One region of the Bacillus sp. OTU2372 genome, then DNA from elsewhere that is predicted to be linked to it. Evidence: a T-box and tRNA genes for the amino acid it is inferred to sense, from the RefSeq annotation. Region 1 holds a T-box; the other regions hold tRNA genes.
The links. A T-box is a leader RNA that pairs with one kind of tRNA and senses whether it is charged. The one in region 1 lies ahead of leuS (leucine--tRNA ligase), so its partner is inferred to be a tRNA-Leu.
Positions count from the first base shown of each region.

Region 2: it encodes a tRNA-Leu, which carries the amino acid that the T-box ahead of leuS (leucine--tRNA ligase) is inferred to sense. The anticodon was not compared.
Region 3: it encodes a tRNA-Leu, which carries the amino acid that the T-box ahead of leuS (leucine--tRNA ligase) is inferred to sense. The anticodon was not compared.

Region 1 is NZ_JASATK010000007.1:211,003-213,242, reverse strand. It holds gene cstA (carbon starvation protein CstA) at 1-1,080, shown strand, start outside; T-box leader at 1,219-1,441, shown strand; gene leuS (leucine--tRNA ligase) at 1,484-2,240, shown strand, end outside.
Region 2 is NZ_JASATK010000033.1:315-2,554, forward strand. It holds tRNA gene AAHB15_RS27175 (tRNA-Thr) at 121-196, shown strand; tRNA gene AAHB15_RS27180 (tRNA-Leu) at 296-380, shown strand; tRNA gene AAHB15_RS27185 (tRNA-Gly) at 418-489, shown strand; tRNA gene AAHB15_RS27190 (tRNA-Leu) at 497-582, shown strand; tRNA gene AAHB15_RS27195 (tRNA-Pro) at 622-698, shown strand; tRNA gene AAHB15_RS27200 (tRNA-Ala) at 718-793, shown strand; tRNA gene AAHB15_RS27205 (tRNA-Met) at 817-893, shown strand; tRNA gene AAHB15_RS27210 (tRNA-Ser) at 921-1,013, shown strand; tRNA gene AAHB15_RS27215 (tRNA-Tyr) at 1,028-1,112, shown strand; tRNA gene AAHB15_RS27220 (tRNA-Trp) at 1,117-1,190, shown strand; tRNA gene AAHB15_RS27225 (tRNA-Leu) at 1,215-1,299, shown strand; tRNA gene AAHB15_RS27230 (tRNA-Gly) at 1,320-1,393, shown strand; tRNA gene AAHB15_RS27235 (tRNA-Ile) at 1,409-1,482, shown strand; gene mutM (bifunctional DNA-formamidopyrimidine glycosylase/DNA-(apurinic or apyrimidinic site) lyase) at 1,614-2,240, shown strand, end outside.
Region 3 is NZ_JASATK010000001.1:859-3,098, forward strand. It holds tRNA gene AAHB15_RS00035 (tRNA-Asp) at 4-80, shown strand; tRNA gene AAHB15_RS00040 (tRNA-Phe) at 87-162, shown strand; tRNA gene AAHB15_RS00045 (tRNA-Thr) at 176-248, shown strand; tRNA gene AAHB15_RS00050 (tRNA-Tyr) at 278-362, shown strand; tRNA gene AAHB15_RS00055 (tRNA-Trp) at 368-441, shown strand; tRNA gene AAHB15_RS00060 (tRNA-His) at 453-528, shown strand; tRNA gene AAHB15_RS00065 (tRNA-Gln) at 554-628, shown strand; tRNA gene AAHB15_RS00070 (tRNA-Gly) at 633-707, shown strand; tRNA gene AAHB15_RS00075 (tRNA-Cys) at 716-789, shown strand; tRNA gene AAHB15_RS00080 (tRNA-Leu) at 823-908, shown strand; tRNA gene AAHB15_RS00085 (tRNA-Leu) at 930-1,010, shown strand; tRNA gene AAHB15_RS00090 (tRNA-Gly) at 1,267-1,340, shown strand; gene AAHB15_RS00095 (B3/B4 domain-containing protein) at 1,487-2,158, opposite strand.

The sequences.
Region 1 (2,240 bases):
TGGCTGTTGCTTGCTCCACGGGATTATTTAAGCAGTTTTATGAAGATTGGTGTATTTATTGCCCTTATCATCGGAGTTTTCATTATTAATCCGACGATTCACATGCCAGCATTTACGAAGTTTACACAAGGCGGCGGTCCTGTCATAGCTGGTCCAGTTTGGCCATTTATTTCGATAACGATCGCTTGTGGTGCGATTTCTGGTTTCCATGCCTTTGTTGGATCAGGTACCACACCAAAAATGCTAGATCGCTGGTCAGATATTAAGGTGGTTGGCTTTGGAGCGATGTTAGTAGAGTGTGTTGTCGGGATCATGGCATTAATTGCGGCAACAGCGCTTCAGCCGGCAGATTATTTTGCAATTAATTCAACTCCTGAAGTGTTCAAAACATTAGGAATGCATGTAGACCAATTACCAAAGCTTGCCCAGGAGATTGGAATTGAATTGGAAGGAAGAACAGGCGGTGCGGTAACATTAGCTGTAGGTATGACCTATATCTTTACTGCCATCCCTTGGTTTGCGAAATTATCCTCCTACTTCTTCCAATTTGTCATTATGTTTGAGGCTGTCTTTATTTTAACGGCAATTGACTCTGGTACACGTGTAGCCCGTTATTTGATTCAAGATTTCTTTGGAGAATTCTATAAACCTTTGAAAAAAACAGACTGGCTGCCAGGCTCCATTTTTGCAAGTGCCTTAGCATGCTTTATATGGGGATATCTGCTCTACTCAGGAGACATTGGTTCGGTTTGGGCCTTGTTTGGAGTATCGAATCAGTTAATGGCCTCTATTGGTCTAATCATTGGTGCAACCGTAATTCTAAAGGTTGCCGACAAACGGTGGTACATGTTTACTTGTTTAGTACCTCTGGCATATTTATTTGTTACCGTTAATTATGCAGGCTATTGGATGGTCAAAAACGTCTACTTAAATCCAGCAGCGGCAGGGTACAGTGTCTTGAATGGTGTTCTATCGATTACGATGCTAGTCCTTGGCATTATTATTATGGTGACAGCAATTAAGAAATGGACAACGATGTGGAATTCCCCGCGTTTTCAATTTGGTTCAAGGGTTGCATAGAATAATGGGGCAGTTGACTTCAATAGTCAGCTGCTTTTCATGTTTAAAAAAGACCTTACTCGTCCATCCTGAAATTAGGCAAATGTTTGCTTGCATAGTAGCAGAAAATTTAATACAATAACCGTAATACTTTATATTAAAAAAACAGTGATCAGGAGTAGTAATGATTCATACTCGACAGATTAGAGAGTTGACGGCTGGTGAAAGTCAACCGAGTACATCATGAACTCGCCTTTGAGTTGCAGGCATGAACAAACAGTAATGGCTGCCGTTTACCGCGTTAAGGTTGAATGAAGCGAGTGTTTAGGCACTAATGTGGGTGGTACCGCGGGAAGATACATATAATCCTCTCGTCCCTTTTTGGGATGAGGGGTTTTTTTATTTATCAGTAGGAGGAAAAAAAATGAGCTTTAATCACGAACAAATCGAGAAAAAGTGGCAAAAAAAGTGGGAAGAAGAAAAAACGTTCAAAACGAGCGAAGAATATAATAAACGGAAATTCTATGCCTTAGATATGTTTCCATATCCATCCGGTGCAGGGCTTCATGTAGGTCACCCAGAAGGATATACGGCAACAGATATTCTTTCCCGTTTAAAAAGGATGCAGGGATATAATGTCCTTCATCCCATGGGCTGGGATGCTTTTGGATTGCCGGCTGAACAGTATGCATTAGATACAGGTAACGACCCTGCTGAATTCACAGAAAAGAACATAAATACGTTCCGCAGACAAATTAAATCATTAGGTTTTTCATACGATTGGGATCGTGAAGTGAACACAACTGATCCTGACTACTACAAATGGACACAATGGATTTTCTTAAAGCTTTGGGAAAAAGGGCTAGCCTATATTGATGAAGTAGCCGTCAACTGGTGCCCTGCACTTGGAACTGTTTTGGCAAATGAAGAAGTAATTGACGGAAAGAGTGAACGCGGCGGCCATCCGGTTGAGCGCCGTCCGATGAAGCAATGGATGTTAAAAATTACTGCTTATGGTGACCGTTTACTTGAGGATTTAGAAGAGTTAGATTGGCCGGAAAGCTTGAAAGAAATGCAGCGAAACTGGATTGGCCGCTCTGAGGGAGCCGAAGTCACTTTCAAAATCGATGGGCATGATGAAACTTTTACCGTGTTCACAACACGTCCAGATACTTTATTCG
Region 2 (2,240 bases), on a different contig from region 1:
GAATAAGCTTCCTGAATGAACTTCAGCATACTGACCGAGCTGCTACTTGAATAATCTTTCTGAGGTCAGGATGACGTTAACAAGACAGCGTATATGAATTTAATATTTTCCAAACTTTACGCCGGGGTAGCTCAATTGGTAGAGCAACTGACTTGTAATCAGTAGGTTGGGGGTTCAAGTCCTCTCGCCGGCACCATGCTTCTTACTTCTTCGAGTTACATCTGAGGATGCATACGCGAAATCCCGAAGGGAATTTAAGCATATTAAACTAGTTATTTTTTACTAAACTGAAAATGCGGGTGTGGCGGAATTGGCAGACGCACCAGACTTAGGATCTGGCGCCGCAAGGCGTGGGGGTTCGACTCCCTTCACCCGCACCAAGTTTTTTTACGAAGTAAAATAACTTATCATATATATGCGGAAGTAGTTCAGTGGTAGAACACCACCTTGCCAAGGTGGGGGTCGCGGGTTCGAATCCCGTCTTCCGCTCTCTTTTGCCGGGGTGGCGGAACTGGCAGACGCACAGGACTTAAAATCCTGCGGTAGGTGACTACCGTACCGGTTCGATTCCGGTCCTCGGCATCAAAGTTTTTTTGCGAAAGCAAAATAACTTTCATATTTCGGGAAGTAGCTCAGCTTGGTAGAGCACTTGGTTTGGGACCAAGGGGTCGCAGGTTCGAATCCTGTCTTCCCGACCATGAAGTTCTTATAGAAAATGGGGTCTTAGCTCAGCTGGGAGAGCGCCTGCTTTGCACGCAGGAGGTCAGGGGTTCGATCCCCCTAGACTCCACCAATTACTTCTTAAAATAATATAATGGCGGTGTAGCTCAGCTGGCTAGAGCGTACGGTTCATACCCGTAAGGTCGGGGGTTCGATCCCCTCCGCCGCTACCATTAGTATAAATATGGTTTACTAAAAATGGAGGAATACCCAAGTCCGGCTGAAGGGATCGGTCTTGAAAACCGACAGGCGGGTTAAACCGCGCGGGGGTTCGAATCCCTCTTCCTCCGCCATTTTTATATTCATTGGAGGGGTAGCGAAGTGGCTAAACGCGGCGGACTGTAAATCCGCTCCCTCAGGGTTCGGCGGTTCGAAACCGTCCCCCTCCACCACTTTAGGGGCATAGTTTAAAGGTAGAACTAAGGTCTCCAAAACCTTCAGTGTGGGTTCGATTCCTACTGCCCCTGCCATAATTTTTTTGATTATTAACACATGCCGATGTGGCGGAATTGGCAGACGCGCACGACTCAAAATCGTGTTCCGTGAGGAGTGTCGGTTCGACCCCGACCATCGGTACCAACTAGAATATTTATTCTGATGCGGGTGTAGTTTACTGGTAAAACCTCAGCCTTCCAAGCTGATGTAGTGGGTTCGATTCCCATCACCCGCTCCATAAGTTTTAAATTATGGGCCTATAGCTCAGCTGGTTAGAGCGCACGCCTGATAAGCGTGAGGTCGATGGTTCGAGTCCATTTAGGCCCATTAAAAAATGAATGAATCATACCGAACAGGATCCTGTTCGGTATTTTTTGTGTCTATAAACATTTATACTTCATTTTCTTTTTTGTTACGGGGAACGATACTAGGAAAATGGATTGTGGGAGGAGACCGATATGCCTGAGCTTCCGGAAATGGAGAACTATAAAAACCTGTTAAAAGACAAAATTGCGAATCAAGTTGTAACAGATGTTCAAATAAACCGTGATAAATCCATTAATATCAATCCTGACCTCTTCAAAAAAACGGTTCAGCACCAGCAAATCGTCGATATCAAACGTCGAGGAAAGCATCTCCTATTCCAGCTGAAAAATGAGCAAACACTTTTATTACACTTAATGCTGGGTGGATGGATGTTTTTCGGGACTGAATCGGAAAAACCAAACAGAACAATACAGGTCCGACTATCATTTGGACAAAATCATCTTTATTTTATAGGTCTACGGTTAGGATATTTGCATTTATATAATCAAACTCAAACAGAGGAAAAGCTGTCGGACTTAGGGCCAGAGCCATTGAATCCTGAATTTACCGTAAATGAATTTTTAAAAAGAATAGCTTCAAAACATGGCCGTTTAAAAACTACTTTACTCGATCAATCATTTATTGCTGGTATCGGGAATTGCTACTCTGCAGAGATATGCTTTCAGGCTGGGATCAAACCGACCAAGGATATTGACGACATTAATGATAGTGACCGAAGCAGACTTTATGATTCAATGAAAAATGTTCTTCAAGATGGG
Region 3 (2,240 bases), on a different contig from region 1:
TTCGGTCTGGTAGTTCAGTTGGTTAGAATGCCTGCCTGTCACGCAGGAGGTCGCGGGTTCGAGTCCCGTCCAGACCGCCATATGATGGCTCAGTAGCTCAGTCGGTAGAGCAAAGGACTGAAAATCCTTGTGTCGGCGGTTCGATTCCGTCCTGAGCCACCATTTATAAGGTTTTGCCGGTGTAGCTCAACTGGTAGAGCAACTGAATCGTAATCAGTAGGTTGGGGGTTCAAGTCCTCTCGTCGGCACCTGAAGCTGGCAAGTTTGTTTTTATAGTGGAGGGGTAGCGAAGTGGCTAAACGCGGCGGACTGTAAATCCGCTCCCTCCGGGTTCGGCGGTTCGAATCCGTCCCCCTCCACCATTTATAGGGGTATAGTTTAAAGGTAGAACGAAGGTCTCCAAAACCTTTGGTGTGGGTTCGATTCCTACTACCCCTGCCAATTATATTGTGGCGATTGTGGCGAAGTGGTTAACGCATCGGATTGTGGTTCCGACATTCGTGGGTTCGATTCCCATCAGTCGCCCCATAATATAACCAATTCTTATAAGCATTGGGCTATAGCCAAGCGGTAAGGCATCGCACTTTGACTGCGACATGCGTTGGTTCAAATCCAGCTAGCCCAGCCATTCTGCGGAAGTAGTTCAGTGGTAGAACACCACCTTGCCAAGGTGGGGGTCGCGGGTTCGAATCCCGTCTTCCGCTCCATAATATCCGGCGGCATAGCCAAGTGGTAAGGCAGAGGTCTGCAAAACCTTTACCACCGGTTCGAATCCGGTTGCCGCCTCCAAAATTTCTAAATAAGCAATAGCCATTATATTTTGCCGGGGTGGCGGAACTGGCAGACGCACAGGACTTAAAATCCTGCGGTAGGTGACTACCGTACCGGTTCGATTCCGGTCCTCGGCATTGCTTTAAACAACATAATACGCCGGTGTGGCGGAATTGGCAGACGCGCACGACTCAAAATCGTGTTCCTCTGGAGTGTCGGTTCGACCCCGACCACCGGTATCAGTTGGTTTGAAAAAACGTTTCCCACTAGGAAACGTTTTTTTGTTTTAACTTAAATTATGTTTGAGTGTATTTTTTATTAAATTAGGAATAATAATTAGATAAATAGATTGGCAGAAAAAAATTATTTCTAAAAAAGGCTCTTCAAAATATAAAGTTTGAGGGAAATCGACAAAATTTGCGGAAATCACTTGACTCCTTAATTCAATTTGTGTAATACTTATTAAGTCAGTTCGTTCAATATTTTGTCAAATATGCGGGTGTAGTTTACTGGTAAAACCTCAGCCTTCCAAGCTGATGTAGTGGGTTCGATTCCCATCACCCGCTCCATACATATTAACTAACGCAGTGTATCGTTACATTAAGAGAACGATGCATTGCGTTTTTTTATATTTACAGGAAACAATAACTGGCGGATGACATTTAATTACTATCTGCAGCAAATCAACTGGCAGCTAAACAAAAAGATGCCGATATTACTGGCATCCAACAATTTGATATGAAGCTTCTCCTCCATGTACCTGTGTAAACATGTTCATTAAGGATTCAGTTAACTTGGCAGCATCCTCATCACTGGATGACGGACGCAGATAAATTATTTGCAAGGCATTCCTTGTATTTACCGTAATAGGGGCCTTATCAGAATCAACAAACGGACTTCCAAATGGTCCAGTTGCATCGGAAGACAGAATTAAATGCTCCAAGGAGTTGCTCCTTCCGTTCAAGCCGTTGTATGCCTCGCCCTCCTTCCCAATCCGAATCACCACAGGAGCTTTTAACAGATCATAGTCGTAAACACCGATGGGAACTTGATATTGTAAGGAGAAAAAATTATTAATATCAATCGCACTATGGATAGAAGAAAGATAATTTTGCTTTTGTATCCTTCTAAATAATGCCTCAGCTGAATGACGATATCGGTTAGGATCCTTTCCTGCTTTTTTAAAAATATTTCTCCATTCCTTTATGCCGGGAAGATTTGTTAGCTGCTTGTTTTCCAAATCAAAAAAGATTGATTCTTGGAAAAGCTGGAGCCTGCCTTTCACCATTTGTGGAGAATCTCCTACCGTTATATTTCTATATTCAATTACCCCAATTTTAAAATCGGGTATTAGTTCGCAGATTTCCGCATTAAAACGAATTTCCAACCATTCCACCTCCAAAATTTAATGAAAATAGTTTATCATAAATAGATGTGCAACTAATAATTCAACAACCTAAATAGATAAA